Regions from separate parts of the Synechococcus sp. N32 genome, predicted to be linked through region 2. Evidence: predicted binding sites of a transcription regulator. Region 2 holds the regulator's gene; the other holds the start of a gene.
The links. The regulator HrcA, encoded in region 2, represses chaperone genes, less so after heat shock. The targets are predictions, from matches to a motif close to TTAGCACTCNNNNNNNNNGAGTGCTAA.
Positions count from the first base shown of each region.

Region 1: the regulator HrcA is predicted to act here: its motif matches at 2,325-2,351, upstream of groES (co-chaperone GroES).

Region 1 is NZ_UCND01000008.1:150,172-154,589, reverse strand. It holds gene DXY35_RS03095 (30S ribosomal protein PSRP-3) at 1-60, shown strand, start outside; gene atpC (ATP synthase F1 subunit epsilon) at 232-642, opposite strand; gene atpD (F0F1 ATP synthase subunit beta) at 717-2,180, opposite strand; gene groES (co-chaperone GroES) at 2,404-2,715, shown strand; gene groL (chaperonin GroEL) at 2,793-4,418, shown strand, end outside.
Region 2 is NZ_UCND01000011.1:35,277-39,694, reverse strand. It holds gene DXY35_RS03835 (translation initiation factor) at 1-192, opposite strand, end outside; gene trpB (tryptophan synthase subunit beta) at 292-1,548, shown strand; gene DXY35_RS03825 (heat-inducible transcriptional repressor HrcA) at 1,559-2,533, opposite strand; gene DXY35_RS03820 (rhodanese-like domain-containing protein) at 2,533-2,889, opposite strand; gene DXY35_RS03815 (DUF3352 domain-containing protein) at 2,943-4,418, shown strand, end outside.

The DNA of each region.
Region 1 (4,418 bases), on a different contig from region 2:
AAGAGCCTCGACGAGGCCAAGGCCAAGTTCCCCGACGTCACCTTCTGCGGTACCGCCTGATTCCGCTTTTCAATTTGATCATGCAAACCTGCCTTCGGGCAGGTTTTTTTTTATGCATTCCCGTGGCTTGGCTGGTGTTGGGATGACGAACAGACAAACCACACCACGAAAAAGGCCAGGGGCGGTAACCCCTGGCCTTTTGCGACGTCATCCTTGAAACAGGGGGATGAATCAGTCGGCGGTTTTGCTGGCCTGAAGGCGAGCGCGGGCTTCATTCAGGTGTTGCTGCGCCTTGAGTTTTTCCGGCGAAGCAGGTTGGCCTTCCATGCCAGCCACCACGGTGGAGGCCTTCTGGAAAGCGGCTTCGGCGGCAGCGGCATCGATGGAGCTGCCCAGTTCGGCCTTGTTCACCAGAACGGTGACTTCATCAGCATCCACTTCGGCAAAACCACCCATCAGAGCGATGGAGTTCCAGGCACCATTGGCACGCACCCGCAGCACACCGATGTCGATGGCGGTGAGCAGGGAGATGTGGCCGGGCAGGATGCCGAGTTGACCGGTGGTACTGGGCAGGATCACCTCGTCGGCGCTGCCATCAAAGACGTTCTGGTCTGTTGCCAGCACGCGGAGGGTGAGGGACATGAACCTTGGTTCGAAAAAAGAACGGACTGTCGAGAAACACGTGATCGGGGGTGTGAATCACACCCCCGCAGGGATCACTTGGTTTCGGCGGCGATCTTCTCGGCCTTGGCTTTCACTTCCTCGATGTTGCCCACCAGGTAGAAGGCGGCTTCGGGGAGGCTGTCCAGCTCACCGGAAAGGATCTGGTTGAAACCAGCGATGGTCTCCTCCAGCTTCACGTACTTGCCGGGCATGCCGGTAAAGATTTCAGCCACGAAGAAAGGCTGGGAGAGGAACTTCTCCACCTTGCGGGCACGATCCACGGTGCGACGGTCGTCTTCCGACAGTTCGTCGAGACCCAGAATCGCGATGATGTCCTGCAGTTCCTTGTAGCGCTGCAGGGTGGACTGCACGGCGCGGGCGGTGCGGTAGTGCTCGTCACCCACCACAGCTGGCTGGAGCATGGTGCTGGTGGAATCCAGAGGATCCACAGCGGGGTAGATGCCCTTGGAAGCCAGGGCACGGTTCAGCACCGTGGTGGCGTCGAGGTGGGCAAAGGTGGTGGCCGGTGCGGGGTCGGTCAGGTCGTCAGCAGGCACGTAAACGGCCTGGATCGAGGTGATCGAACCTTCAACGGTGGAAGCAACACGCTCCTGCAGCGCACCCACGTCGGTGCCGAGGGTGGGCTGGTAACCCACAGCAGAAGGCATGCGACCCAGCAGTGCAGACACCTCGGAGCCGGCCTGCACGAAGCGGAAGATGTTGTCCACGAACAGCAGCACGTCCTGCTTGTTCACGTCGCGGAAGTGCTCAGCCATGGTCAGAGCGGAGAGGCCCACGCGCATCCGGGCGCCGGGGGGCTCGTTCATCTGGCCGTAGCAGAGGGCCACCTTCGACTTGGACAGGTCGTCGGCGTTGATCACGCCGGATTCCTTGAACTCCTCGTATAGGTCGTTGCCCTCACGGGTGCGCTCACCCACACCACCGAACACAGACACACCGCCGTGCTCCTTGGCGATGTTGTTGATCAGCTCCTGAATCAGCACGGTCTTGCCCACGCCGGCGCCGCCGAACAGGCCGACCTTGCCGCCCTGGCGATAGGGAGCCAGGAGGTCGATCACCTTGATGCCGGTCTCGAACACCTTGGGCTTGGTCTCAAGCTCGGTGATGTTGGGGGCATCCCGGTGGATGGGAGCGGTGGCCGTGGTGTTGACGGGGCCCTGCTCGTCGACGGGCTCGCCCAGCACGTTGAAGATGCGGCCGAGGGTGCCTTCACCAACGGGCACGGAAATCGGTGCACCGGTGTCAACGGCTTCCATGCCGCGCACCAAACCGTCGGTGCCACTCATGGCAACGGCACGAACCCGGTGATCACCCAGAAGCTGTTGAACCTCAGCGGTCAGGGCGACGTCGTCACCTGCGGGGTTTTTACCCTCGATGCGCAGGGCGTTGTAGATCTTGGGCAGTTTCCCGGCGGGAAATTCAACGTCCAGAACCGGGCCGATCACCTGACGGATCACACCCTTGGTGCCAGCAGATGCAGGAGCAGAAGCGACCATAGGAAGGAGAGTTGCGGGAACAGGCGCTGCGCGCTCGGACCCATTCAGAGCGGCGCAACCATACCACCGCTGTGGTTGCACCCCCTCCGGTTCGGTCACCCGCACAGCTTGGGGTATGGCCCGGGGGGTGGTCGCTTGCATACGTTGGCACTCATCGGCATCGAGTGCCAACTCGCGTCGATGCGTGGCGCATTGCGCCCTGTCCCTGCTCCTGCAAGTACCCATGGCTGCTGTTTCTCTCAGCGTCTCGACCGTTAAACCCCTCGGCGACCGCGTGTTCGTCAAGGTCTCTGAATCCGAAGAGAAGACTGCCGGCGGCATCCTTCTGCCTGACACCGCCAAAGAAAAGCCCCAGGTGGGTGAAGTGGTTCAGGTGGGCCCCGGCAAGCGCAACGACGACGGCAGCCGTCAGGCTCCCGAAGTTGGTGTGGGCGACAAGGTCCTCTACAGCAAGTACGCCGGCACCGACATCAAGCTCGGCAGCGATGAATACGTGCTGCTGTCCGAGAAGGACATCCTGGCTGTCGTCAACTGAGATCAGCCCCGCTGCATTGCGGCTTGAGTCTCAACTCAGCCTCCCTTAACCATCCCCTTCATTAGGAACCGCCTTCCATGGCAAAGCGCATCATCTACAACGAGAACGCCCGTCGCGCTCTCGAAAAAGGCATCGACATCCTCTGCGAAGCCGTTGCCGTGACCCTGGGTCCCAAGGGCCGCAACGTGGTGCTCGAGAAGAAGTTCGGTGCACCCCAGATCATCAATGACGGCGTCACCATCGCCAAGGAGATCGAGCTCGAAGACCACATCGAGAACACCGGTGTTGCTCTGATCCGTCAGGCTGCTTCCAAAACCAACGACGCTGCCGGTGACGGCACCACCACCGCCACCGTTCTGGCCCACGCCATGGTCAAGGCGGGTCTGCGCAACGTGGCTGCCGGTGCCAACGCCATCACCCTGAAGAAGGGCATCGACAAAGCTTCCGATTTCCTGGTCAGCAAGATCAAGGAAATGGCCAAGCCCATCGCTGACAGCAATGCCATCGCTCAGGTCGGCACCATCTCCGCTGGCAACGATGAAGAAGTCGGCAAGATGATTGCCGATGCCATGGACAAGGTCGGCAAGGAAGGTGTGATTTCCCTCGAAGAGGGCAAGTCCATGGAGACCGAACTCGAGGTCACCGAGGGCATGCGCTTCGATAAGGGCTACATCTCCCCTTATTTCGCCACCGACACCGAGCGGATGGAAGCCGTCCTCGACGAGCCTTACATCCTTCTCACCGACAAGAAGATCGGTCTGGTGCAGGATCTGGTGCCCGTGCTGGAGCAAATCGCCCGCACCGGCAAGCCTCTGCTGATCATTGCTGAGGACATCGAGAAGGAAGCCCTGGCCACTCTGGTGGTGAATCGTCTGCGCGGTGTGCTGAACGTGGCCGCTGTGAAGGCTCCTGGTTTTGGTGATCGCCGCAAGGCCATGTTGGAAGACATGGCTGTGCTGACCAACGGTCAGCTGATCACCGAAGATGCCGGTCTCAAGCTGGAGAACGCCAAGCTCGAGATGCTGGGCACCGCCCGTCGCATCACCATCAACAAGGACACCACCACCATCGTTGCCGAGGGCAACGAGGCGGCTGTCGGCGCCCGCTGCGAACAGATCAAGAAGCAGATGGACGAGACCGACTCCACCTACGACAAGGAGAAGCTGCAGGAACGCCTGGCCAAGCTGGCCGGTGGCGTGGCTGTGGTGAAGGTGGGTGCAGCCACCGAAACCGAGATGAAGGACAAGAAACTCCGTCTCGAGGACGCCATCAACGCCACCAAGGCGGCTGTTGAGGAAGGCATCGTTCCTGGCGGTGGCACCACCCTGGCTCACCTGGCTCCGGCTCTGGAGCAGTGGGCAGCCTCCAGCCTGTCCGGCGAGGAACTGATCGGCGCCAACATCGTGGCTGCTGCTCTTACCGCTCCACTGATGCGCATCGCTGAAAACGCAGGTGCCAACGGCGCTGTTGTGGCTGAGAACGTCAAGGCTCGCGCTGGTGCCGAAGGCTTCAACGCTGCCTCCGGCGAGTACGTCGACATGTTGGCTGCCGGCATCGTCGATCCCGCCAAGGTGACCCGCTCCGGTCTGCAAAATGCCGCATCCATCGCTGGCATGGTGCTTACCACCGAGTGCATCGTGGCTGATCTGCCTGAGAAGAAGGAAGCAGCTCCTGCCGGCGGCGGCATGGGCGGCGGCGACTTC
Region 2 (4,418 bases):
CAGCAGCGCCTTGAAGCCCGCAGCATCCAGCTCCAGGCCCCGGATCACCGTCACGGTTTTGCCACCTTTGCCACCACGGGTGGGCTGCACCCGCACCATTTGCTGCGCCTTGGCTGTGGGCTCCGCCGCAGGGCCGCTCGGTCGCTGCAGGCTCTCGGCACTGCTGAATTCCTGCCAGCCTCCCTTCGGCATCCACCCGTCGCAACCGGCTTGCATTGTCGATGAGCGCCGATGCGGCGCCCCATGGCGTGACCGCCTGCTTACGCTGAGCCGACGCTCCGCCGTGGATCCGTGACCAGCACCCTGCCCAACGCCAGCACTCCGGATCCCTCCAGCCTGCAGCCAGCGGTGCGCCCCGGTGCCCATGGCCGCTTTGGACGATTCGGTGGCCAGTACGTGCCCGAGACCCTGATGCCGGCCTTGGCGGAACTGGAGCAAGCAGCGGCCCAGGCCTGGAACGATCCCGCCTTCACCGCCGAGCTCAACCGCCTGCTCAAGAACTACGTCGGGCGGGCGACACCGTTGTATGAGGCCGAGCGTCTCACCGCCCACTACCGCCGCGCCGACGGTGGCCCCCGCATCTGGCTCAAGCGGGAAGACCTGAACCACACCGGTGCCCACAAGATCAACAACGCCCTGGGGCAGGCCCTGCTGGCCCTGCGCATGGGCAAGAAACGGATCATTGCCGAGACCGGTGCGGGGCAGCACGGCGTCGCCACGGCCACGGTTTGTGCCCGCTTCGGCCTGGAGTGCGTGATTTACATGGGTGCGGAAGACATGCGCCGTCAGGCCCTCAACGTCTTCCGCATGCGCCTGCTGGGCGCCAAGGTGCAACCGGTGACGGCCGGCACCGCCACCCTCAAGGACGCCACCAGTGAGGCGATCCGCGACTGGGTGACCAACGTCGAGACCACCCACTACATCCTTGGATCCGTCGCTGGTCCGCACCCCTATCCGATGTTGGTGCGGGATTTCCATGCCGTGATCGGTGAGGAGTCGAAGCAGCAGTGTCAGGACGCCTTCGGCCGGCTGCCCGACGTGCTGATGGCCTGCGTTGGCGGTGGCTCCAATGCCATGGGCTTGTTCCATCCCTTTGTGCAGGACACGTCTGTGCGGCTGATCGGTGTTGAGGCCGCCGGTGATGGTGTGGCCACCGGTCGCCACGCCGCGACGATCACCGAGGGTCGTGCCGGTGTGCTGCACGGCGCCATGAGCCTGCTGCTGCAGGACGGCGACGGTCAGGTGATGGAGGCTCACTCCATCAGTGCAGGTCTCGATTACCCCGGAGTGGGGCCGGAGCACAGCTATCTCCGGGAGATCGGACGTGCCGAGTACGCCGCAGTCACCGACCAACAAGCCCTCGATGCCCTGCGCTTGGTGAGTGAGCTTGAGGGCATCATTCCGGCCCTTGAAACCGCCCATGCCTTCGCCTGGCTTGAGCAGCTTTGCCCCACCCTGGCCGATGGCACCGAAGTGGTGATCAACTGCTCCGGCCGCGGCGACAAGGACGTCAACACCGTGGCGGAGAAGCTGGGGGATCAGCTCTAGGGAGCTGACCTCAGGCCAGCAGCAATTCCAGGTGGCGGGCCACCCGCTGCACGGCAGCCCGTGCCGTGGCATAGGCCATCCGCATCGGCCCCACCAGGGCCACATGGCCGAGCCCCTCGTTGCAGCGGTAGGGCGCCTGAACCACGGCACAGGCTTCCAGGGCTGGCTGCGGATGTTCCTCGCCGATCCACACCCGTGCGGATTCACCGCGGCTGATCAAGGTGGCGGGTTGGTCATCGATCAGTTCCAGCAGCGGCCGAAGGCTGGAGGTGCTTTCAAATTCCGGTTCGCTCACCAGCCTGGAAAGGCCATGCACCACCACCTGTGTGGAGTTGGCGGGGGTGGGCTGCTCAAGGGCGTTGCGCAGCACAGCACCGCTGCGTTGCAGCTGCCTGGGCAGTGCGTCCCAGTTCAGGTCGCCCTGCTCGAGCTGGGCCGACGCCCAGCGTTCCATCGCGGTGAGTTCAGCTTCAGCTCCGTGGGGCAGACGCAGGTTGAGGTGGCTGGCGCGGCCATTGGCTTCCACCAGCATCACCAGCAGTCGATCACCGCTGGGCACCAGACGGATCGTCTCCAGTTGCTGGTTCTCCTGCTGCGGTTGGGTGATCAGGCTCATCAGACCGGTGAAATCCGTCAGCCGACGAGCCAGATGCATCATCAGGTCGTCCAAACCGGCCCAACGAAGACTGAGGCCGGTGAGCTCCCGTTCCAGGTATTGAACAGCGATGCCGGGTTCCGGCAGCAACGCGTCCACATAGTGCCGGTATCCCATCGGACTGGGAACGCGTCCGGCGGAGGTGTGCGGTTGATGCAGCAGTCCTCGGCGCTCAAGCGCCCCCATGGCGGAGCGAACGGTGGCGGAGCTGGCGGGAATGCCGAAGCGTTGCACCAGGGTGCGGCTGCCCACCGGCTCCATCGTGTCGACGTAGTGGTGCACCGTCGCCTGAAGCACCTGTTCTTGCCGAAGGGACAGGGGCTTGCTCATCAGTAGCGGGGAACGCTGGGATCCACCTGAAGGCTCCAGGCATCAATGCCTCCCTCAAGGTTCCACACCTCAAGGCCCCAGGGTTGGTCCAGCAGCCACAGGCCGAAGTGGTAGCTGCGCACGCCGGCATGGCAGACCACCACGACGGGTTGATCGGGGTTGAGGTCGGCCTGCAGTGTTCTAAGCCATGCATTGGATTGGCTCAGGGGCCGGTGCAGCACCGCACCTGGAAAGGCAGCGATCGCGAGCTCAGCCTCCTCGCGCACATCCACCAGTTGCGGTGAAGGTCCCTCGCTTTGCAGCCATTGCTGCAGTTCAGAGGCTTGGATTGGTTGTGGTTGTTGGGATTGGCCCATGGCGCCATTCTGCGGTGATGGACAAAGATGAGGCGACCCGAGACCGCCGGCCCATGAAGGCCCGCCCCTTCCTCAGCGCTGCCGGCGCTGTGCTGTTGTCGCTGATTTTGCTGGCCGCTGGCCTGCTCTGGACCATGAACCGCCAGAGCCCCCTGCAGTTGGCAGAGCAGCCGTTGCATCTGCCTCGGGCGGCCCGGTTTGTGCCCCGGGATGCTGACTTGTCCCTCCATTGGTTGGCCGATCCAGGACGGTTGCCGGCCTATGCCCAGGCCGTTGCCCCTGCCTCCCAACGCCGCGATGCCCGTGATGGCGCCCGGCAGTGGCGCGAAGGCGTCTTCGCCTTGGCGGGCCTCCAGTTCGGTTTTGAGCTGGAGGCCTGGCTTGGCGAGGAGGTCAGTCTCACCCTCACCGATGGGGATTCCAACGCCGGTTGGGTGTTGGCTTTGACCAGTCGGGATGACGACGGCGCCCGGCGCTTTCTGCAACGGTTCTGGCAGACCCGCAGCCTGGCGGGCACCGACCTGCAGATCAGCAGTTACCGCGGCATCGGTGTGATCAGCGGCCAGGGGGCGTTGGTGGGGCATGACCCCCAACCCCTGGCCACGGCCTTGATTGACGACGATCTGCTGCTGGTGGCCTCAGGCCGGGGTGTGCTGGAGCAGGCCCTCGATGTCTCCCAGCTTCCGGATCAGCATCAGCTGGGCGATCAACGCCTGCAACGTCAGGTGGCTGAGCTCGGCGAAGGCGTGGCTCTGCTCACGGCATCTCCCCATGCCCTTGAGCATTGGCTGCAGCTTCCGCAGCTGGTGGCCCAACGGGACGATCTGAGCGGACTCGTGGCATCACTGCGTCCGGAGGGTTCAACCCTGGCGGTGGATGGGCGCCTCGGGTTCCGGCAAGCCCTTGGCACCGACCCCTGGCCTGGGCTCACGGATCTGACGGCGTCGGCGGGCGGCCATGCCCGCTGGCTGGCTCAGCTCCAGAGTCCGGCCCGTTTGTTGGATCCCAGCGAAAGCCATCCCCTGGCCCAATGGTTCGCTCCGTTGCTGAAGCAGCGTCTGGCGGACCAGCCGGCGGCCGATGCTGTTGTGGGGGCTGATGCTGGCCCTCTTCTCTGGCAGGAGCAACCCGAGGGCTGGCTGCTGGCCACCCGCCCGCAAAGCCCCGCCAGGGATGCGGTGGATGCACGTCTGCAGGAGCAGGGCCTGACCCGTTCTGAACTGGAGGGCGATGGCGAGGTGTTGAGCGTGTGGACGCGGCTGGTGCGCCAGCGGGGACGCCAGCCTGGGGTGGATGCCCAATTGGCCGTGGCTCAGGTTCGCTCGTCTGCGCTGAACTGGTGGGGCGAGTCCTTGATGGCCCTGGCGCAGCGCCAGAACGGACGTGCCCTCCAGCCCCGCTTGAACCAATGGCAGGAACTCACAGCCTCCGCCCAACCGGCGCAGGCCCTCCTGCTGGCGGATGAGCCGGCCCGTGCGCTCTTGGGGCAATGGCGGCCCTGGGCCCTGCTGCAGGTGATGGCGGGGCGG